One region of the Arthrobacter sp. 10L430 genome, then DNA from elsewhere that is predicted to be linked to it. Evidence: predicted binding sites of a transcription regulator. Region 1 holds the regulator's gene; the other holds the start of a gene.

The links. Region 1 encodes LexA, which represses DNA repair genes until DNA is damaged. Its sites were predicted from a motif close to TCGAACANNTGTTCGA; they were not measured.
Region 2: a site for LexA is predicted at 6,408-6,423, ahead of AC1DDG_RS07475 (DUF6504 family protein). Genes of this name have one in related genera too.

Annotation. Positions count from the first base shown of each region.
Region 1 covers NZ_JBFTJD010000002.1:56,126-67,608, forward strand. The annotation lists gene AC1DDG_RS02455 (SseB family protein) at 1-434, opposite strand, end outside; gene priA (bifunctional 1-(5-phosphoribosyl)-5-((5-phosphoribosylamino)methylideneamino)imidazole-4-carboxamide isomerase/phosphoribosylanthranilate isomerase PriA) at 474-1,220, opposite strand; gene AC1DDG_RS02465 (hypothetical protein) at 1,316-1,474, opposite strand; gene hisH (imidazole glycerol phosphate synthase subunit HisH) at 1,475-2,269, opposite strand; gene hisB (imidazoleglycerol-phosphate dehydratase HisB) at 2,266-2,892, opposite strand; gene AC1DDG_RS02480 (histidinol-phosphate transaminase) at 2,951-4,069, opposite strand; gene AC1DDG_RS02485 (LysM peptidoglycan-binding domain-containing protein) at 4,138-4,467, opposite strand; gene lexA (transcriptional repressor LexA) at 4,852-5,601, shown strand; gene AC1DDG_RS02495 (ATP-dependent DNA helicase) at 5,673-7,730, opposite strand; gene hflX (GTPase HflX) at 7,723-9,300, opposite strand; gene AC1DDG_RS02505 (class I SAM-dependent methyltransferase) at 9,687-10,301, shown strand; gene dapF (diaminopimelate epimerase) at 10,282-11,226, opposite strand; gene miaA (tRNA (adenosine(37)-N6)-dimethylallyltransferase MiaA) at 11,347-11,483, opposite strand, start outside.
Region 2 covers NZ_JBFTJD010000005.1:212,360-223,842, forward strand. The annotation lists gene AC1DDG_RS07460 (HIT family protein) at 1-301, opposite strand, end outside; gene thrS (threonine--tRNA ligase) at 323-2,287, opposite strand; gene AC1DDG_RS07470 (DNA polymerase III subunit alpha) at 2,463-6,020, opposite strand; gene AC1DDG_RS07475 (DUF6504 family protein) at 6,017-6,361, opposite strand; gene AC1DDG_RS07480 (hypothetical protein) at 6,505-6,891, shown strand; gene AC1DDG_RS07485 (chorismate mutase) at 6,906-7,232, opposite strand; gene AC1DDG_RS07490 (VOC family protein) at 7,247-7,666, shown strand; gene AC1DDG_RS07495 (SOS response-associated peptidase) at 7,691-8,440, opposite strand; gene AC1DDG_RS07500 (mycoredoxin) at 8,547-8,804, shown strand; gene AC1DDG_RS07505 (LysR family transcriptional regulator ArgP) at 8,850-9,731, opposite strand; gene AC1DDG_RS07510 (LysE/ArgO family amino acid transporter) at 9,804-10,424, shown strand; gene AC1DDG_RS07515 (LysM peptidoglycan-binding domain-containing protein) at 10,435-11,483, opposite strand, start outside.

The DNA.
Region 1 (11,483 bases):
CTCGCCTCGGGGTGCCATGCGGCCAGCGCTGCCGACGAGCTGAATACCGGCATGGCCAGCCGCCCGTCCGGCGCCTTCAGCGTCACGAGTGCCATGTCCGCCTGTTTGTCGGCGTGCAGCCCGCCCGCGCCTTCGGCCTCTTCGGCCAGCTGGGCCACGACCGGAACGAAAACGCGTGCGGTCGCCAGCGATGCAACAACGGCTGCTTCGTCGCCTTCACCGCTGAGGAGCTGATCAACTGCGGCGAGATAGCCACTGTCCGGCGAGCCGTCGTCGTCCTCAAAGTTGTGGATGGCGGCGTTTTCGCCGGCGAGGCTCCGCCCGGCCCAGGGCTGGCCGGCCGAATCGGTGGCACCGCCGGCGCCTGCAAGCGCAGCTTCGATGTGTCCCGGAAGCCGGCGGGGCTGCGGCTGGTCCGCCCCCGATCCGCCCATACCTCCGGAAGTCAGCCCGTGCCCGGCCATGGCGGCAGCCTAGCGCCGGCCGGCGACGTCGAGGGCCTCCGGCAGGGTGAAGGCCCCTGCGTAGAGGGCCTTGCCGACGATTGCGCCCTCGACGCCCAGCGGCACCAGAGAGCGCAGGACCTTCAGGTCATCCAGGCTGGAGATACCGCCGGAAGCCACCACGGGCTTGCCCGTCTTCTCCACCATCTGCCGCAGCAGCTCAACGTTGGGGCCCTGCAGGGTGCCGTCCTTGGTCACGTCGGTGACGACGTAACGGGCACAGCCGGCTTCCTCTAGACGGCCCAGCACGTCCCAGAGGTCCCCGCCTTCCTTAGTCCAGCCGCGGCCGGCAAGCGTAGTCCCCCGGACGTCGAGCCCGACGGCGATCCGGTCGCCGAAGCGCCCGATGGCCCGCGCGGTCCAGTCGGGATTCTCCAGCGCTGCGGTACCGAGGTTAACCCGGGCCACTCCCAGGTCCAGGGCCTTTTCCAGCGACTCGTCGTCGCGCAGGCCGCCGGAGAGTTCCACCTTGATATCCAGCCGGCCCACCACTTCGCGCAGGAGTTCGGCGTTGGACCCGCGGCCGAACGCTGCGTCCAAGTCCACGAGATGCACCCATTCGGCGCCCTGCTGCTGCCAGTTGAGGGCGGCTTCCAGCGGCGTGCCGTAGCTTGTCTCGCTGCCGGCCTCGCCCTGGACCAGGCGCACAGCCTGGCCGTTCACGACGTCCACTGCAGGAAGCAGTTCCAGTGCCGGCAGATCGGTTTGGCTGATCATCTCGGGTCCTCAGTTCTCGTGTAGCGCAGTTTCCGGAATGGCGCGGTTTTAGGCAGCGCCTGGGGAGTTTTGGTAGGTGCGGCAAGCACCTGGTTTCAGGCCCCTGGCAAAGTGAGCAGGTAGGCGGCCAGGAGCGACATTCCTGCCAGCACGTAGAACCCGACCTGCGTCCAGAGCGGCTTCTTCTGCTGCCTGAAGGACAGCGCGCCGCCGACCAGAAGGCCGGCAAGGCCCATCAGGACGATGGACCACATCTAGGCGTCCGCAGCAGGCGCCGCGTCCACTGCCGCACTTGCCTCCGTTGTCGCACTTGCCTCCGCTGTCGCGGTGCGGCCGTGCGGGCCGCGGAGGCCGTTCACCCAGTTCCGCAGGAGCCGGGCGCCGGCGTCCCCCGATTTTTCCGGGTGGAACTGGGTAGCGCAGAGCGGCCCGTTTTCCACGGCGGCGATGAAGGGTCCGCCGTGCTCGGACCAGGTGACGAGGGGTGCTGCCATACGCGGCTGGACAACGTCGAATTCCCAGTTCTGCACGCCGTAGGAGTGCACGAAATAAAAGCGTTCATTTTCCACGCCCTCGAAGAGCCTGGAGCCTTCCGGGACCTTGACGGTGTTCCATCCCATGTGCGGAACGACGTCCGCCGGAAGGAGTTCCACCTTGCCGGGCCACTCCCCCATGCCTTCAGCTTCGGTCCCGTGTTCCACTCCGGCTTCGAAAAGCACCTGAAGTCCCACGCAGATGCCGAGGACGGGCCGGCCGCCGGCAACGCGGCGTCCGATCATCCTGATGGCGTCCACGGATTTCAGTTCGCGCATCACGGTTTCAAAGGCGCCGACCCCAGGAACGAGCAGTCCGTCGGCATTGAGGACGTCCTCCGGCTTGGAACTCAGGATGACTTCGGCGCCCGCACGCTCCAGCGCACGGACGGCGGAGCGGATATTGCCCGAACCGTAGTCGAGCACTGTCACGGTGGGTTTGCCCTCCGGCGACGGGGGCTTGACGGTGGCCGAGGGGTCGATGATCGCACCTTCCCGCAACACTTTGCCGGTCACAGTGCTCCCTTGGTGGACGGAATGCCTTCGACGCGGGGGTCGGGTTCTACGGCAGCGCGCAGCGCACGGGCGAAGGCCTTGAACTGGGCTTCGACGATGTGGTGCGGGTCGCGACCGGCGATGACGTTCATGTGCAGGCAGATGCCGGCGTGCAGTGTGATGGCCTCGAACACGTGGCGGGTCAGCGAACCGGTGAAGTGGCCGCCGATCAGGTGATACTCCTGGCCCGCGGGCTCCCCGCCATGGACCAGGTAAGGCCGGCCGGAGACATCGACGACGGCGTGGGCAAGCGCTTCGTCCAGCGGCACGGTGGCTTCCCCGAAGCGGCGGATACCGGCCTTGTTGCCGAGAGCGGTCCGCAGCACTTCGCCGAAGGTGATGGCCACATCCTCAACTGTGTGGTGGACATCGATGTGGATGTCGCCGGTTGCCTTCACGGTCATGTCAATGAGGGAGTGCTTGCACAGCGCAGTCAGCATGTGGTCGTAGAACGGGACCGACGTGCTGATGTCCGACACGCCGGTGCCGTCGAGGTTGATCTCCACCAGAACGGAAGATTCGCTTGTGGCACGCTCGAGACGTGCGGTCCGGGCCCCGGCAGCCTTGATTCCGGTGTCGCTCATAGTGATAGATGTCCTTTGACGAAGGAGGGTGCAGACATTGCTGGGTCTACCCTCAAGTTTAGGCCGGAAGAGCAGCCTGCCCGGCCAGGATGTTCTCCAGTGCCTCGAGGAAGGCTGTGGTTTCGGTCTCAGTGCCGGCAGTGACCCGCAAGTGACCGGGGATGCCGACGTCCCTGACCAGCACGCCGGAGTCCAGCAATGCCTGCCAGACCTCGTGCGGGTTGTCGAGGCCCCCGAAGAACACGTAGTTGGAGTCCGATGCGGCAGGCCGCAGGCCCATCCTGATGAGTTCGGCGACAATCCGGTCGCGCTGCTGCTTGATGTCCTCGACGTCGGCCATCAGTGCCTCACGGTGGTGGAGGGCCGCCAGGGCCGTGGCCTGCGTGATGGCGGACAGGTGGTACGGCAGGCGAACAAGGCGCAGCGCGTCCGTTACCTCAGGTGCCGCTGCCATGTATCCGAGCCGGGCGCCCGCAAGGGCAAACGCCTTGCTCATGGTCCGGGAGACGATGAGACGTTCGCGTCCCGGCAGCAAGCAGAGGGCGCTGGGTGTGCCGTCGTGGGCGAACTCGTGGTAGGCCTCATCGACGATCACGACGGTCTGGCTGGCTTCGCCAGCCTCGTAAACGGCTTCCACGACATCCAGGCCCAGGCCAGTTCCGGTGGGGTTATTGGGCGAGCAGAGGAAGACGACGTTCGGCTGCAGCTCGCGGACTTGGCGGGCGGCGGACTCGGCGCTCAAGCCGTAGTCGTCCGCGCGCTGGCCGACGATATATTCGGTGTCCGTTCCGCTGGCCAGCAGTGGGTACATGGAGTACGTGGGCGGGAAACCCAGAGCCTTGCGGCCGGGGCCTCCGAATGCCTGGAGAATCTGCTGGAGGACTTCGTTGGAGCCATTGGCTGCCCAGATGTTTTCGGCGCCGAGTCCGTGGCCGAGGTACTCCGCCAGCGCTTCCCTGAGTCCGGTGAATTCGCGGTCAGGGTACCGGTTGAGGCCTGCAGCCGCCTCTGTCACAGCCTCGGCAATTGCCGCCCTGACATCGGCGGGGACCCCATGGGTGTTCTCGTTGACGTTGAGCAGGATGGGTACGTCCAGCTGCGGCGCTCCGTAGGGGGTCAGCCCCCGCAGATTATTCCGCAGGGGCAGTCGGTTCAGTCGCTCAAGCTGGTCACTCACTTGGACAGTTTAAGTGCCGGAGGCGGTGACCGGGAAACTGTGACGTATCAGGCCCGGTGAATCTGCCCTTACTTGGACGGTACAAACAGCTGCTGCCCCGGCATGACCTTGCCGTTATCGAGGTCGTTCAGCTGGACGATGTCCGCGATGACATCGCGCGGATCCCTGGTGGGGTCGACTGTCCCGGCGATGGCCCACAGTGATTCCCCCGGCTGCACGGTCACGGAAACCGTCTCCGTCACGGAGAGTCCGCTGGCGGTGTCGGCGGCCTTGGCCGGCGAGTTCAGCAAACCGGTGAGCGACAGGAGCAGTGCCGCCAGGAGAACCAGAGGCAATCCGATGAGGACGATCCGGCCCCGGCGAGTAAGCCGAAGCCGCGGCGGCCTGCCTGGCTGCATGCCGAAAGCACCCTGCGCACCCTGCTGACGTGAATGGTTGACTGCTGTTGAAGCTGACATGAACTGAGCCCTCCTGGACCACTCTGTGCTGCCCGGTGTGCCCGGTCCGCCCGGCATCCGCCGGAATATTCGAAGAAACCGGCCTGCTCCGCAGCTGAACTAGAACACATGTTCGAACTTTGCTTCTTCAGTTTTAGCACTTATCAACGAACAAAGTCGAGACTCGCTAGAACAAATGTTTGAAAAAGCCGTGTGGCTGGCCTACGTTTGAAATCAAAGAACAACCACTTCTGCAGTTGATCAGCAGGGTCTGACATTTTCAGGCCGGAAGTTCCCGGCAACTGCAGCCACGGAGGCCGGGTGGAACGAAAGGCGTTGGCGAACATGGCAGCACAAGCCTCCGACGGCAAGGCTACCCAGCGCAGCCAGCGGTCTCAGCGGACACCCAAAGGACTGACCATCCGCCAGAAAAGGATCCTGGAAACCATCCAGCGGTCGGTCAACGACAACGGGTACCCGCCCTCCATGAGGGAAATCGGCGACACCGTTGGCCTGGCCAGCCTGTCCAGCGTCACCCACCAGCTCTCACAGTTGGAGAAGCTCGGCTACCTGCGGCGTGATCCCAAACGCCCCCGGGCCATGGAAGTCCTCATGCCCCTCACCCTGGACGCCGGCTTGTCCAAGGCCTCCGGTGCCGAAGGTGACGCCAAGCCGCACAGCGCGCGAAGCGCGTCAGTCACCGAGCTGCCCAGCGCAACAGACACGGCCATGGTGCCGCTGGTCGGCCGCATCGCGGCCGGCGGCCCCATCCTCGCCGACCAAGTGGTTGAGGAACTCATGCCCCTGCCACGCCAGCTCGTTGGCCACGGCGAACTGTTCATGCTCAAGGTTGCGGGCGACTCCATGGTGGACGCTGCGATCTGTGACGGCGACTGGGTAGTTGTCAGGCGGCAAAGTGACGCCGTCAACGGCGATATCGTGGCGGCGCTGCTCGACGACGAAGCAACCGTTAAGACCTTCCGGCAACGGGACGGCCACACCTGGCTGCTGCCGCAGAACACCCAGTACGAGCCCATCCTTGGGGACCACGCCGTGGTCATGGGCAAAGTGGTGTCGGTGCTGCGTTCGCTCTAGGACTTCGTGCGTTCACTCTAGGTCGTCGTGCGTTCGCTCTAGGACGTCGTGCGTTCGCTGAAGGCCGGTCCTTAGGACCGCGCTCCCGCGAGCCTCTCCAGCGCCGCCACGGCGATCTTCCGGTCCGTCGTGGGCCAGAAGGGCGGGAGTGCGGCGCGCAGGAACCCACCATAGCGCTCCGTCGACAGCCGCGAATCCAGCACTGCCACCACGCCCTTGTCATCGGTGGACCGGATCAGGCGCCCGGCACCCTGGGCCAGCCTGATGGCCGCATGGGTAGCTGATACGGACATGAATCCGTTGCCGCCGGCCTGTGCCACTGCCCGTGAGCGTGCCGTCATGAGCGGGTCGTCGGGCCTGGGGAACGGAATCCTGTCGATCACCACAAGCCTGCATGAACCGCCGGGAACATCCACGCCCTGCCACAGCGACATGGTGCCAAACAGGCACGTGTCCGGTTCGTCGGCGAACTGCTTTACCAGCGCGGTCATCGTCGAGTCGCCCTGGCAAAGAACACTCACATCCAGGCGCGGACGCAGTGCCTCGGCCGCTTCCTCGGCAGCACGCCGGGAGGAGAACAGGCACAGCGCTCCCCCACCGGAGGCGCGGATGAGCGATTCCAGTTCGTCGAGTGTTTCAGGCGACGTACCCCTGCCCGGCTTGGGCAGGTGGCCCGCCACATAGAGGATGCCCTGCTTGGGATAATCGAAGGGAGAACCGACGTCGATGCCGGTCCAGCTCGGCGCACCCTCCCCCACGAGGCCGAGTCCGCCGGCAGCGGGTTCGAACGCGGAGCCGATGGCAAGCGTTGCCGACGTCAGAACTACTGTGTGGCCTGCGAACAGGCCTTCCCTGAGTTTTCCGGCGACGCTCAGCGGGGCAATGTTGATCAGGGCAGGCTGGGTGTCATCCGGTGCCGAATAGCCCTGCTGCGGATCAAACGTGCTGTTCCGCGAGAACCACACCACTTCGCGGTTGTCGCGCGCCGTGAGCAGGCGTTCGCAGAGCTCGAGAATCACGAGGAGGCGGGACCGCGCGAGCTGGCGCCCGCCGTCGGCCGTGGTGTTGCTGTCCCCCTTGGAATCGGACAGCGCCGCCCGGCACGCTTCCCGGAGCTGGTCCACGCAGTCGAGCTGTTCGTCGTTGAGCCCGTTGGGGACCAGCCCGCTGGGGACCCCGGCGATGGCGAGTTCCAGGTTGGCCGCGGCGTTGTTCAGCGCATCCACCGTGATCCCGGTGTGCTTGCGGGCACCGGAGGCGGCCGCGTGCACCATGGCAACGGACAGTTGTCCCGAAACCGCGCCGGTGACACGGTCCTGGAGCTCGTGCGCTTCGTCCACCACCACCACGTCGTATTCGGGCAGCACAGCCAGCCCTTCAAAGGCGCTGACGGCGAGCATCGCGTGGTTGGTCACTACGACGTCGGCCTCGGCCGCGTTGTGCCGCGCGAGTTCACTGAAGCATTCCGCCGCGAGCGGGCACTTCTGCGCGCCCAGGCATTCCATGGAGGTGACCGAGACCTGGCGCCAGGCGCGGTCCGTCACGCCCGGGAGGAGTTCGTCGCGGTCGCCGGTGGCCGTCTTTTCTGCCCATTCCCGGAGCCGGACCACTTCCTTGCCCAGCTGCGACGACGGACCGCCCATGGCGGCGGCAAAGTGCGGGACGCTGGTGTCCTCGCCCAGGGAGAAGAGCTGGCCTTCGGAAGGCTCCTCCGAGGGGAAACCACCTTCCAGCTTGTGCCGGCACACATAGTTGGCGCGGCCCTTGACGAGTGCCACCTTGACCGGCCGGTCCAGCGCCGGAGTGATGGTCTTCAGCAGCCGGGGCAGATCCCTGCCTACGATCTGGGTCTGCAGCGCAAGGGTGGCGGTGGACACCAGGGTGGGCTTCTCGCTCTCCAGCGAGTGGGCGATGAGCGGAATCAGGTACGCCAGCGACTTACCCGTTCCGGTGCCCGCCTGGACCAGCAGGTGGTCGCCGGTGTCGATCGCCCGCGCCACCTGCCGCGCCATCTCGTGCTGGCCGCTGCGGCTTTGTCCGCCCATACCGGCCACGGCGCGGTCGAGGAGTTCGATCACGAACTCCTCGCCGGCTGTGGCTTCGGCGCCGTCCGGTTCCTGGTCAGTCATTGCTGATGAAGGATTCCAGTTCAGCCGCGAGGCCTTCCCGGACCATGACCACGGCGCGTGTGCCGCCTTCTTCATGATCCAGGCTCAGGATCTCCGCATCGGAGTCGTGGAGTTTACTGATCAAATCACCTCGGTGGTACGGGACCAGCAACTCCAGCTTGACGTTTGGCCGCGGAATGGCCTCACTGATGGCCTTCAGCAGCTCCGGGATGCCCTGGCCCGTGCGGGCGGAAACGACCACATGGCGCGGTTCGCGCTGCTTCAGCCTTTCCACGACGAACGGGTCGGCTGCGTCGGCCTTGTTCAGCACGATGATCTCGGGCACCTTGCGGGCGTCCACTTCGGCGAACACCGAGCGCACCGCAGCAATCTGACCCTCCGGATCGGGGTGGGACACGTCCACCACGTGCAGGATCAGGTCCGCGTCCGCCACTTCCTCCAGGGTGGATCGGAAAGCCTCCACGAGCTGGGTGGGAAGTGACCGGACGAAGCCGACGGTGTCGGCCAGGGTGTAACCCAGGCCGTCCGAGGTCTCGGCCTTGCGGACCGTGGGGTCCAGGGTGGCGAACAGGGCATTCTCCACCAGGACTCCGGCGTCGGTGAGCCGGTTCAGCAAGGACGACTTGCCGGCGTTGGTGTATCCGGCAATGGCGACAGACGGCACTGCATTACGACGGCGGTTGGCTCGCTTGGTCTCGCGGGCCGGCTTCATCGCGGAGATTTCGCGGCGCAGCTTGGCCATCCGCGTGCGGATTCGCCGCCGGTCCAGTTCAATCTTGGTTTCGCCCGGACCGCGGGAGCCCATGCCGGCGCCTGCGCCGCCCACCTGGCCACCGGCCTGGCGGGACATGGATTCACCCCAGCCACGGAGGCGCGGGAGCAGGTATTCGAGCTGGGCCAGCTCCACCTGGGCCTTGCCTTCGCGGCTCTTGGCATGCTGGGCGAAGATATCGAGGATGAGTGCGGTGCGGTCAATCACCTTGACCTTGACGATGTCCTCGAGTCCACGGCGCTGTGACGGCGCCAGTTCCGCATCCACCACCACGGTATCTGCGCCGGTGGACATCACTACGTCCTTGAGTTCCAACGCCTTGCCCGAGCCGAGGAACGTGCCGGGATCCGGCTTGGCGCGTCGCTGGACCAAGCCGTCCAGCACCTCGGAACCTGCGGTTTCGGCCAGCGCCGCGAGTTCGCGCAGCGAATTCTCGGCGTCGGCCAACGTGCCTTCGGTCCACAACCCGGCAAGGACGACGCGCTCAAGGCGCAGCTGCCGGTACTCGACCTCGGTGACGTCTTCCAGTTCGGTGGACAGTCCCGCCGTGCGGCGCAGGGCCCGGCGTTCCTCGAGATCCTGCTGGTCGCCGTCGAAAGTGCTGTGTTCTTCATCAAGCCGCGAGATGGCTTGGGCCTTGCCAAAGACGGCCCTGCTGCCGGCTCCCGAGCCGTCCGCAGCCGCGGCACTTCGTGCCGGGACGTCCTTGGAGAGAATCCGGTCGATGACAGCTTGGATTTCCTCAGGACTCATGTCCTGGGCTACTGGCTCGGATCCGGAATTTTGCTGACTGGTCATGGTCTCCTTAAAAGGTTCTGCATCTTCAGAATAGTGCTGATTGCTTGCCTTGGGCGCAGAATTCGCGCTGGGCTGACGGCTGGAGGTCATCTGGGCTCCTGTGCGGCCGCGGCGGACAGCCTGGGCCGGCGAAATTGATCTGGGTGAATTGATCTGAGTGAGGGCTGCATTCCGTGGTGCGTGCATCGCGGCGTCCGGGCGGAAGGTCGAAACCTGCATCACTCCGGACACGGTGCTGCGCCCGTGGCGGCGGCCTCGTAGGCCGGCAGTTCGGGGCGGACCGCGTCAGGGCCGGCTACTCAAAGATCAAGAACATGCCTTTTAGATTAGCAGACGCGCACCCTCCGGTTTCCCATCCGGCGGGCGGCCCACTAATCTGGCCAGTTATGGAGTCTGCCCACTATTTCAGCGCCTCGCCCGCAGGGCCGTTTGCCCGCAAGCAGCTCACGGTGGAACTTGCCGGCGAAACACGCAAGCTGCAGAGCTCCTCCGCCATCTTCAGCCCGGACGGCATCGACAAAGGCACGGCGGTCCTGCTGGCGGACGTTCCTGCCCCGGCCCCGCAGGGAAACCTGCTGGACATTGGCTGCGGCTGGGGGCCGATTGCCCTGACGATGGCCCTCCGGGCGCCGCACGCCAAGGTGTACGCGGTGGACGTCAACGAACGCTGCATCACGCTCACGAACGAGAACGCCGAACTGCTGGGCCTTGGCAACCTCACCGCCAGCGCGCCGGAGGCCGTTGATCCGGACCTGCGCTTCGACACGATCTGGTCCAACCCGCCGATCCGGATCGGCAAGGATGAGCTGCATTCGCTGCTGATGCTGTGGCTGCCCCGGCTGGCACCGGGGGGTTCTGCCTGGCTGGTGGTGCAGAAGAACCTTGGCTCGGATTCGCTTCAGCGCTGGCTGGCGGGGGCGCTCGACGGTTCCTTTACGGTGACCCGCGAGAGCACGTCGAAGTCGTTCCGGATCCTGCGGGTCAGGAAAGCGTCCCGCTAGCGACAATCGTTGCCGGGCCGCTCAGCTCCACGTGTTCGTGCCCGTCTGCCACGGTAAAGAATTTAACCCCGACGACGCCGCCCGGTACCTTCACGTGCCAGGCGTCCGGTGCGCCCTGGCCGGCCCAGTGACGGATGGCCACGGCGGCGGCGCACGCGCCCGTTCCGCACGACTGCGTTTCGCCGACGCCACGCTCGTGCACGCGCATGGTCACGGTGCCGACGCCGTCGTGGACCAGCGGCTCGGCCGGTACGACGAACTCGACGTTGGTGCCGTGTTCCGGCGTGGGATCAACATGGGGTGCGGTGAAGAGCTTTGTGCCCTCGAGTTCTGACAGCTCGGCCAGGGCGACCACCGTGTGCGGGTTTCCCATGCTGACGGACAGCGCCGGCCGCGGCACTTCGAGTCCGTCGGCGCTGACGAGGGAATCCATGGCGCGGGCCGCTGCCTCGGCCGGAAAGATGAACTCCCACGGCCCCATGTCCACGGCGTAGCCGTCAGCAGTACGGACAATGGTCTTCACGCCGCCGCGGGTGCCGATGGTCAGCGAGCCGCCCGGAGGCAGTTCAGCGAGGCCTTCGGCGAGGAGGAAGTGGACGAAGACCCGGACTCCGTTGCCGCACATTTCGGACAGTGAGCCGTCACCGTTCCGGTAGTCCATGAACCATTCGGCGTCGGGGCTTCCGGTCAACAGCTCGCGGCCCTCGTCAAGCAGCCGGGATGGGACAGCCCGGATGAGTCCGTCGCCGCCGATGCCTCTGTGGCGGTCGCACAGCCCCACAACCTGCTCGGGGGAAATGGAATGCATGCCCTCGGGGTCGGCAATCAGAACGAAGTCGTTGCCCGTCCCGTGGCCCTTGGAGAAGCGCAGACCGCTCAGCTGTGAGATGGCGGGCTCAGCGGTTTCTGCAAGGGTGTCATCCATGCGTCAAGGTTACCCGCACGCCGCTGGCGGCCGAAAACCGGCCCCTCCCGCCTCGATGGCATTCCGGACGGGGTGGCCTAACGGACGGGCGCGCCTTCCGGACGGGCGCGTCTTCCGGGGTCAGCGGCAGAACGCCGCGGCCTTGGCGGCCAGGGCGGGGTCCTGCCAGTCCAGCCAGGTGATGCGCGGGTCGGCCCGGAACCAGGTGAGCTGGCGGCGGGCGAACTGCCGGGTGGCCACGATGGTCTCCTCAGCGG
Region 2 (11,483 bases), on a different contig from region 1:
TGTAATCCGGAACGTGGCGGAAGGGGCAGACCAGCAGGTGGCCCGGGTTGTACGGGAAGAGGTTCAGCACCACGTAACTGGTGCGGCCGCGGTACACGATCAGGGATTCCTCATCGGTGCGTGCCGGGGCCACACAAAAGGGGCAGTCGTCCTGGTTCTTGAACTGGTGCTGGCCGCCCTTGATGTACGCCATGCGGTGCGGAGTCCACAGGCGCTGGAAGGCATCCGGAACGCCGGCGAGGCCAAAGTCGTCCGTCACCTCGGCGTCGCCCGGATAGCCTGCGCCTGTGTTCTCCTGCACTGTGTGCCTTTCCGCCGCGGGCTAGCTGGTCCGGTTGCGGACGGCGTCCACGATCCGCTGGACAGCCTCGGCCACCGGCACGCCGTTGTCCTGGCTGCCATCACGGAAACGGAAGGACACAGCGCCTGCGTCGGCGTCCTCGCCGCCGGCGATCAGGACAAACGGGATCTTGTCCTTGCTGGCTGTACGGATCTTCTTGGGGAAGCGGTCGGAGGAGATATCGACCTCGGCTCGGATGCCGGCGGCTTTCAGCTGGTCCACGACGTCGAACATGTAGTCGTTGAAGGTTTCGGCGACGGGAATGCCCACCACCTGGACCGGTGCAAGCCAGGCCGGGAAGGCTCCCGCGTAGTGCTCGGTGAGTACACCCATGAATCGCTCCACCGAGCCGAAGAGGGCACGGTGGATCATGACCGGGCGCTGCCGGGTGCCGTCGGCGGCCTGGAACTCAAGCTCGAAGCGTTCCGGAAGGTTGAAGTCCAGCTGGATGGTGGACATCTGCCAGGTTCGGCCAAGCGCGTCCTTCGCCTGAACGGAAATCTTGGGACCGTAGAACGCGGCTCCGCCCGGGTCCGGAACCAGTTCCAGGCCCGAGGCTTCGGCGACTTCAGCCAGGGTGCGGGTGGCCTCTTCCCACGCAGCGTCCTCGCCGACGAACTTGTCTTCGTTCTTGGTGGAGAGTTCCAGGTAGAAGTCGTCCAGGCCGTAGTCCTTGAGCAGACCGAGGACAAAGTTCAGCGTGGTGGTGAGCTCGTCCTTCATCTGCTCACGGGTGCAGTAGATGTGGGCGTCATCCTGTGTCATGCCCCGCACGCGGGTCAGGCCGTGGACCACGCCGGACTTCTCGTAGCGGTAGACAGAACCGAATTCGAAGAGGCGCAGCGGCAGTTCGCGGTAGGACCGTCCGCGGGAACGGAAGATGAGGTTGTGCATGGGGCAGTTCATCGGCTTGAGGTAGTAGTCCTGGCCGGGCTTGCGCACGGTGCCGTCCTCGTTCAGTTCCGCATCGATGTGCATCGCGGGGAACATGCCTTCCTTGTACCAGTCGAGGTGGCCTGAGACCTCGTAAAGGTGCCCCTTGGTGATATGCGGGGTGTACACGAAGTCGTAGCCGGCGTCCACGTGGCGCTGGCGGGAGTAGTCCTCCATGGCCTTGCGGATAATTCCGCCCTTGGGGTGGAAGACCGGCAGGCCGGAACCCAACTCATCGGGGAAAGAGAACAGGTCCAGTTCGGCGCCAAGCTTGCGGTGGTCGCGGCGCTCGGCCTCGGCGATGCGCTCCTGGTAGGCCTTGAGGGCGTCCTTGGTGGGCCAGGCGGTGCCGTAGATGCGCTGGAGCTGCTGGTTGTTCTGGTTGCCCAGCCAATAGGCGGCCGACGAACGGGTCAGGGCAAAGGCGTTGGAGATCAGCTTGGTGTTGGGCAGATGCGGGCCGCGGCACAGATCACACCAGACGCTGTCGCCGCTCTTGCGGTCCACGTTGTCGTAAATGGTGATATCGCCGGCGCCGACCTCAACGTTGACGCCCTCTCCGGCTTCGGCGGCGTTGTTTTTCTTGCCCAGCAGCTCGAGCTTGTAGGGCTCATCCTTCATGGCTTCGCGTGCTTCATCTTCGGATACGACGCGCCGGACGAACTTCTGGTTCTGGTTGACGATCTTGAGCATCATCTTTTCCAGAGTCTTCAGGTCTTCCGGGGTGAACGGCTCGGCGACGTCGAAGTCGAAGTAGAAACCGTCGGTGATGTAAGGGCCGATTCCGAGCTTGGCGTCGGGACGCAGCTGCTGCACGGCCTGGGCCATGACGTGGGCGGTGGAGTGGCGCAGCACGTTGAGGCCGTCCGGGGAATCGATGGTGACGCCTTCAATCTCGGCACCTTCGGGAAGCGGCTGGTCCAGGTCCCTCAGCTCGCCATCAACGCGGGCCACAACGACGTCACGGCGCTCAAAGAAGAGTTCCGCGCCGGTGGTCCCGGTAGTCACCTTCATCTCTTCGCCATCGACGATGAGGGTGATCTGCTGGGCATCTGACACGGGTGTCTCCTATTCAAAGTTAAGGCTTCGTAGCTTGTGGCATACGGGGACCACAGCCAGCCTCGTCCATGGTATCTGCAAGGACAGAGGCCAGCCAAAGCGGCGCACGGCAGGGGCGGGACCGGGCAGGTCAGCTGCCCAGCCCGGTGATGGCAAGGTTCCTGCTGATTCCGCTGAGTGGCCCGGGGAGCCGGAATTCGTCCGGAATGACGGTGCCGGGATGAGGCTCCCCGCTGTCCGGCTTATGCAGGTGGTGGGATTCCTCCCCGGGGAAGGGCGCATTCTCAGGGAAGGGCAGGGTGTCAATCCGGCTGAGATCCCAGGCCAAGCTGGCACTGAGGCTGATCCCCCGCGGGCCGGTTCTGCGTGTTGTTCCGCGGACCAGCAGAAGCCGGGTTCCGAAAAGCAGAGATCCCGCCTGCTCCTGGGCCTCGTGGAAGAACACAGAGTCCACGCACCCTGTGCCGTCATCGATGCTGATGAACACCACCCGCCGGCCCCCGCGCATCGGCGGGGTCTGGGTGGCGATCCTTACCCCGGCCACCAGAACCTCCGTGCCGTTCCTCAACCCGAGGAGTTTGTCCGCGGTGGTGACGCCCAGCCTGTCCAGAAGAGGCCGGTGGCTCGACATCAGGTGCTCGCTGACATCAACAGCCATCAGGTCCAGCTCAGCCCTGACGTTTTCGATCATGGTGGGCGGTGGGAGTTCAGCCTTAATATTCCTCAGTTCAACGTCTCCAAGGGGCAGGGCCAGTTGGCCATCAATAACGTCGATTCCTTTCCTGGCCTGCCGGTTCTGCAGGCTCTGAAGATGCTGGACAAGGTCAGCCCGGTTGGCGGCACCGCCGGATTCACGGTGCAGCGAATCGAAGGCACCCAGCTGCGCCAGTCTCTTGATGCTCGGTTTGCTCAGCCTTGACCGTGCCCTGAGATCAGCCAGGGAGTCATAGGGCTGCCCGGCAACGATTCGTTTCAGTTCCGCTCCTGAGAGCCCGAAGATACCGTTCAGGCTCAGCCGGATGCCAAGTTTCCCGCGGTCCGGCCCCTCGTCGATCCGCTCCACCCGGTACTCAGCCAGGCTGCGGTTGATGTCCAGCGGAAGAATTGGAATCCCCAGACGGCGGGCCTCGGCGACAAGCAGGCGCTTGGGGTACATGCCGGGGTCGTGCTCCCAGAGACCGGCAAGGAACGCCTCAGGATGATGGGCTTTCAGCCAGGCTGACTGGTAGGTGGGCACGGCAAAGGCCGCACCGTGGGCCTTGCAGAACCCGAAGCTGCCGAAGGCCTTGAGGGTTCCCCAGACCTTGTCCACCACTTCCGGGGTGTAATGGTTTTCCCGCGCTTTCCGGCGGAAGAACTCCTCAACCTTCGGCTCAAGCTCCCCGTTGCCCAGGGCGCGGCGGAATTCGTCGGCCCTGGCCAGCCCGCAGCCCGTCATGACGTCAAATGTCTTGAGGATCTGCTCGTGGAATACGGTCACCCCGTGGGTTTCCTGAAGCACAGGTTTCAGGTCCGGATGCGGGTAGACCTCCGGCGCGAACCCATGCCGGTGTTCCAAAAAAGGCCGCACCATGTCCGATTTCATGGGCCCGGGACGGAACAGCGAGATATCGATGATGAGATCGTTGAATTCCCGGGGGGCCAATTTGCCCACGAGTTCGCGTTGGCCCGGCGATTCGATCTGGAAACAGCCAAGAGTATGGGTGCTCCGGATAAGTTCGTATGTGGGCTCATCATCCAGCGGCACAGCGTTGAGCTCTATGCGGCCGTCCTCCCTGATGTAGTCGGGCCCGTTGCCGTCAGGTCCCACGGGATGGGCGCCGGCAGCCACCACTTCAGCCTTTGAAGGATGGATCCTGATGATCTCCCGGACGGCGAAGGCCATGGCGCTTTGCATCCGGACTCCCAGCACATCCAGTTTGAGCATGCCCATGGGGTCCATGTCGTGCTTATCGAACTGGCTCATTGGAAGCCCCAGTCCGCTGGGCTGGACGGGGGTCCGGTCCAGCAGGCCCGCATCGCCAAGGATCACCCCGCAGGGGTGCATGGAGATGTGGCGGGGAAGCCTGTCCAGACGTTCGGTCAGATCCACGAGCAGGTCAAGCTGCTGGTTTCCGGAAAGGTCCCGATGCTCCACCCGGCCAGCAAATTCACGAAGTTCAGGTTTTTCCTCAAGCGCTTCCCTGAACTTCCGGGCAGAGAACCGCCACAGCTGCTTGGCGATCTCCCCGACATCGCCATCATCCATTCCCAAGGCCATCCCGGCGTCGCGCACGGCACCCCGCGCACGGTACCCGTTCTGCATGCTCATAAGCGTGACGCGTTGAGCGCCGAAGCGGTCAAAGATCTTCCGGTAAACATTGTGCCGCTCGGCGCTTTCGACGTCGATGTCGATGTCCGGCAGGGTGGACCTGTCCCCTGACAGGAAGCGTTCGAAGATGAGGTCATGCTGCAGCGGGTTCACCTGGCTGACATCGATCAGGTAATTGACCAGACTGGACGCTCCCGACCCCCTGGCAGCGGCCCTCACCCCCATATCCATGATCATCCGCGACACTTCAGCCACGGTCAGAAAATATGAGGCAAAGCCCAGGTTGGAGATGATCTTCAGCTCGTGACCCAGGCGGGCGCGCATCTCAGCCTCCGCTTTGCCGGAAATCCCGGGGAACCGGCGTGCCACACCTGCCTCACACCTCAGCGCCAGCTCCGCGAGGGGATCACCCTCTATGCCGATCACCGACGCTTCCGGAACCACCGGCTGCTTCCAGCCCATGTCTGAAACGGGATCTATCCTGCAGCGGTCGGCGAGCGCCTCCGTTTGAGCGAGCAGCACTTGAAGATCCGCTGCCCCATACCCGGCGGCGTGAATAATTTCCCGACCCAGCTGCAGCATCTGCGCCGGCGATTTCAGCCAGCCCTGTCCGTTGGGCTGCAGGAGAGGGGCGGCGGAAAGTTCCGGCAGTGACTTCAAAGTGCGGGCGGAGTCAAGAACGTCGGCCGTGGCTGCCCCGTCCTCGGCACAATAGCGGACAGCATTGGTGAGCACGGCCGGAACACTGTACTCCTCGGCAAGTTTGAGCATCCGTACTGCGTGGGCAGTGCTCAGCGGCTCGCCGGGGGTGCTGAGATGGGAAACAACTTCGGCAGCGAGGCTTCCGGCTGGCATCGTTTCAAGCCAGCCCTTGAACAGGGTGCGCGGCCGGAGGTACCGCCGTCCTCCCATGGCCCGTCCGACGTCGGAATCCGGACCAATCAGCACGGTGAGGACCGGCTTCAGGGTTTCCGGGTCAAGGATCCTTGATGCCAGTTCTGCCCGGGTTACGGCAACAGGGACGACTCCCCCGGCTTTACCAGTGGTGCGTGCATGCGCATCCGAAATCAGCCGGCAGAGCGCCTTGTATCCTGCTCCGTTGTTATGGCCGTGCGCAAGCACCACGACGCGGCCGGCAAGCTGGGTGCGGAGGTCTCCGTCGTCGTCGAAAACGGCGAGGTCCACCCCGACGACGGGGTCGAGTCCGGCACCCATGCACGCCTTGAGGTGCTTGATGGTGCCGTACAGTCCGTCCCTGTCAGTGCAGGCAAGGGCTGTTGCCCCTTCGGCTGCTGCCGACTGGGCAAGCTCATCAGGCCAGGAAACCCCGTAATGGGCGCTGAAGGCGGTGGAAACGTGCAGGTGGGTGAAGCTCATGCTGTTTTATGCCGGAGTGCATCGTGGATCCGGAGCAGCCTCCACCGTCCGCTGCCGGTATGCCTTACCAGGTCAAGGGTCAGGTGCTCATCAGCCGGCGGTGCCTGGGTGGCCTTGGCAGGCGTTTTCGCAGAGACCACCTGGACGCGCCAGATCTCGTGATCCACGAGCCCCGGGCCGCTGCCCAGCGGGGCCCGCTGCTCCTCAGCCCACCATTGGCGGCGTTCATACCAACGCACCGGTTCAGCGACTACCGTATACGTCCTGCCGCCCCATTGAAGCTCCACCGGCTGGCCTTCCGGCCCAGTAAGGACGTCTACGGACTCGCTGAACATGCCCATAGGTGCCTCCGGAAACCAAACTGAATCTGCTGTACATAGGGGTTATTCGAACATGTATTCGAATAACATCAGTCTACGCCGGAGCCCCGACAAAACCTAGATGAGGTGTGGACGGACGGCGGCTCAGGGGGCAGGATGGAGCCATGAGTTCCAATGACGCACTCCTGAAGCACGTAAGCATCGCCGCCAAAGACACCACCCTGGTGGCCAAATTCGATATTGACGGCAACATTCCAGGATCGGGCGCCTTCGTAGTGGGGCTCGTGGCTGCAACTCCGGATTACTCACATCAACGGAGGCTTGGAATTGAGTTCATGAACGGCGAGGCGGTGTCGATTTACTCGTTCAGCCATGACGGCACGGAGGAGAACTTCGACGTCAACAGCGTCGAACATTCCGGCAGCACCATTACCGGCAGTTTCCCCATGAGCACTGTGCTCGGGCTGGGCAAAGGCCACCTCATGTCGGCCTTCAGCGAGGCCGACGGCCGGGAATTCCAGTCAGGAGTGCCGGTGGACGAAGCGCTCTAGGCGCTTCGCAAGTTCTAGCTGTTGTCCTTGTGGATTTGCAGCTCAAGCTCGATGAACTTCGAGATCATGGCCCGGTAGGTGCTTTCCACGATATCCGGGTCAATTTCTTTTTTCTCGGCCGCGGCACGGACATGTTCGATCACGCGCTCCACCCGTCCGGGGGCCCGGACTTCCGCGTCGTCGCCCTTGAGCGTTCCCGCGATCCTGATCAGTCGTTCGCGGCGCGCAATCAGCGTGACGATCTGGTCATCAACCTCGTCCACGGCGATCCGGACAGCTGCGAGCTGTTCCCTGTCAGCCTTGGCGTTCTTATCGTCTCCGTGATTTGTGGGCATGTCCATGACAGTATCGAACCATGCAGCCCCGAGTCGATTTTATTTCACTGGGAGTGCGAAGCGTCGCCGCCTCCCGCCGCTTCTATGTGGACGGCCTTGGCTGGCCCGTCCACCGCGAGTTTCCAGAGGTGGTGTTCATCCAGGTCAACCACGGCCTCATTCTCTCGCTCTGGGACGCCGGGCAGATGCAGGCCGAGGCGGCCGTCGACGCCCCGGCCGCCGTCCCCTGCATTACGCTCAGCCACAACGTGGCAAGCGCAGACGAAGTCGACCAGGTGGTGGCACAGGCGCAAGCCGCCGGAGCCACTGTGGTGGCCAGCCCCAAGACCCAGCCGTGGGGAGGCTACACGGGGTACGTCGCCGATCCGGACGGCTTCCGGTGGGAGATTGCTTTCAACCCCACCTGGACAGTTGACGACGGCGGACGTGTCACCGTCTGATGGCTGCCGGCGGAGTGTGCGGCGTCAGAAGAGGGCTTCCACGGGCTCGATGAGTTCCGGCGAATTATTGCGGACGTTGCCCACGGCTTTCCCCACCGAATCCACGCGCCAGCCGGACGCGACATCCTTCACCCCGGAGCGGACCAGGTCCACCAGCCCGGCGGCATCATCAACCTGCGGGTCGAGCCAGGCGGCCATCGTTTCCCTGCTCATGGGCAGCGGGACACGGTCGTGGAGCGCCGTGAGTTCACCGAACACCGTGGCTTCAGCGCCCTCCGGCGGGGAATCCGCCGTCATGATGGACATCGAAAGCATCCACCGTGCCGGGTCGCCCTGCGGCGTGGACGGATCCTTCCACCACTCGTACAGCCCGGCAAAGACAATGCCGGTGCCTTCGGTGGGGTGGACGTAGTAGGGCTGCTTGCTGCGGCCCTCGCCCTGCTTCCATTCGTAGTAGCCGTCCGCCGGCACAGCGCAGCGCCGTGACTGCACGGCCTTGCGGAACGCCGGCTTTTCCAGCACGGTTTCACTCCGGGCGTTGATCATCTTCGGCCCGATGCGCGGGTCTTTCGCCCAGGACGGCACGAGGCCCCAGCGGGCGATGTGCAGCTGGCGGGTGGTGCCGCCGTCGATCAGGCGTTCCAGGACGATGGGGGCATCGTCCGTGGGGGCAACGTTCCAGGACGGCGGGATGGCTATTTCATTTTCGAGTTCGGCGTCGAATTCTGCCAGCAGGTCCCCGACGGCCCTGGCCATCACGTAGCGTCCACACATGGCACCAGCATGCCATCGCAATACAAGCGGGGGAATACCGACGCACGGGTTACGGTTGACAGGAACGAAACTGACCGGCATAAAACCTAAACACGAGGAGAGCTCCGTGGACTTCACTCCCGAAGACGGCACCATCACCATGTTTTCCACCACCTGGTGCGGCTACTGCAACAGGCTCAAGAAGCAGCTCGATGCCCAGGGAATTGGCTATACCGAGATCAATATCGAAGAAGTCGATGGCACGGCCGAACTCGTCGAGCAGATCAACGGCGGTAACCGCACGGTTCCCACCGTCCTTTTCCCGGACGGCACCGCCGCCACGAACCCGTCGGCCGCCGAGGTCAAGAGCCGTCTCGCGGCATAAGGTCAACAGCCGCGCAGGTTCAACCTGGCGTAGGGAGGGAGGCGGTCAGCGCAGTTGCGCGGCCGCCTCTCTTGCGAGTGACGTAGCGATCCGGGTGAGCGTGGTTGATTCGATGGACCACTGCTGCCAGTAGAGCGGTACGTCCAGATACCCGTTTGCGTCCAACACGGTGAGGGCGCCGGCGTCAAGAAGTGGCATGGCCTGAAGGTCGGGCAGCATGCCCCAGCCGAGCCCGAGTTCGATCGCGTGCACGAAGGCCGAGGACGCGGGGACGTAGTGGCGGGGCGGGAACTTGACACCTGAGCCCAGCCTGCGCTCAAGGTAGCGGTCCTGGAGGGCATCCTTGCGGTCGAAAACCACCACCGGCGCCGAGGACAGGGCCTCGTCGGTAAACCCCTCGGGCAGCCACTGTTCCGCAAACGGGACGCTGGCCACGGGGCGGTAGCGCATGACGCCCAGCGGGCGGGCAGTGCATCCCTGCACCGGCTCAGGATTGGAAGTGATGGCCGCCATCGAGGTTCCTTCGCGGAGGCGGTCGATGGAGTGGTCCTGATCGTCGATGGTGATCTCAAAACTTGCCCGTTCAACTCGCGCCAGGGCCGGGAGAACCCACGTAGCCAGCGAATCGGCGTTGATGACCAGCGGAATGCGCGGGCGCGCCCCGGCACCCTCCAGCCCCAGTTCATCCATGGCCTCACTTTCGAGGAGAGCCACCTGGCGGGCCAGCCGAACCACAACGCTTCCGGACTTCGTGGGCCGGACCGGCTTGGTGCGGAGCAGCAGGACGCGTCCGGTCTGCTGCTCCAGTGCCTTGATCCTCTGGCTGACCGCAGACGACGTCACATGCAGCGCCGCGGCGGCACGGTCGAAGGTGCCGTGGTCGATCACCGCCGCGAGCGTTCTTAGCTGTTCGGTTGTTGCATCCATCCTGAATTTTCCTTAATACAGTTAAGAAAGTTTAGCTGTACTCATGATCCCGTGACGCCTAGAGTCAGGCAGGTGGAAATCCCCGACACTCTCGCTGCCCTTGCCACCGGCTTTGGAGCCGGCCTGTCCCTCATCGTCGCCATTGGCGCGCAAAACGCCTTCGTCCTGCGCCAGGGACTGCGCCGCGAGCACATGGTCCCCATCGTGGCTGTCTGCATCGCAAGCGACGCGGTCCTGATTGCTGCGGGCGTGGCTGGCGTGGGCGCGCTGATCCAGGCCGCACCGCTGGCACTGGCCATTGTCCGCTGGGCCGGAGCCGCCTTTCTTCTCACCTATGCTTTTTTCGCGGCCAGGCGCGCCCTGAAGCCTGGCGCCATGACGGCCGCCGCCCCATCCGCACGCAGCACGCTGGCAGCAACGGTGAGTACCGCCGTCGCCCTGACATGGTTGAACCCGCACGTGTATCTGGACACCGTGGTGCTCCTGGGCTCCCTTGCTTCCGACAGGGGCCCCGATGGCCGCTGGCCGTTTGCCTGGGGAGCGATCGCGGGAAGCACGCTCTGGTTCAGCCTCCTGGGCTTCGGTGCGAAGTTCCTGGCCCCGGTTTTTGCCCGCCCCGGAGCCTGGCGGGTTCTCGACGGCGCCATCGCCGTCCTGATGGTGATCCTGGCCGCGTTCCTGGCCGTTCCGTAGGGTTGCCCGCTCATTTGGTGATGGGCTGGTCCAGGGTGAGGCTGACCGTCTGGCCGGGCTTAAGCTCGCCGGACGGCAGGTCCGTGAATTCAATCCAGGTCCGCGTCCCCGGCGCCAGCGGCCGATTGGCGGATTCGAGTTCATCGAGGCGCAGATTGAAGCGGAACGCGACCTGGCGCTCGACGTCCCCGGCCGCCGTCGTGTAGGTGACAGGCACGCCGTCGGCGTTGGCAGTGGCGGTGCCCTGCGCGCCCTCGATCTTCAGGTCTCCTGGCATTAGCCTCACCCGGGTTCCGGCGGGGATCGGCCGGTCTGCCTTTAATCCGGGGTTGTACAGCAGCAGCTGCCGGGTGGTGGAGCGGAACCGGTAGCCGAGGCCGTCAAGGGAGTCCCCGTCCACCGTGGTGTAGAAGTCGGCCCGGCCGAATGAGCTGTTGACGGTCTTTCCGGTGCCGGATCGGCTGTCCACCGGCTTCTTCTGCAGCTCGATCTGCTGACCCGGGTGAAGGAAGTATACGTTCCCCTGCTCGTGGACGAACGGGACCTTGTTTGCCTCCGCCAGCTGTTCCTCAGTGATGCCGAAGCGGTACGTGATGCCGTCCAGCGTGTCGTCGGCCGACACGATGTACGTCCTGGGGATGCCGGCGCCATCGACACTCGCGGTACCGGTGGCTGCGGCCATCGGGCCGGCAGGAGGAATCAGCCGCAGTTTCGTTCCGGGTGACAGCGGCGCCCCGGGAGTGAGCCCGTTAAAAGCGGCGATCTTGGCCTCCGAGATCCCAAACGCGTCAGCCAGGGCCGCGTGGGTGTCACCCGCCGCCGTCGTGTAGAAATCGACGTTTCCAAACGAATCGGCCACCTTGGGCCCCTTCAGTGACCTCGGAGCGGGCACACCCGACGTCGCCACAGCCGCGGACGCCTGCGTCTCAGGCGCCGCCGGGTCCGTCGCCCGCACCGCCTGAGCGCCGCACCCCGTCAGTCCGCCGGTTAGTGCGCCGGCAAGCACGACGGCGAGCGCCAGCCCTTTGGCCGGTACATCTGAGCTTCTTTTCCCTGTTT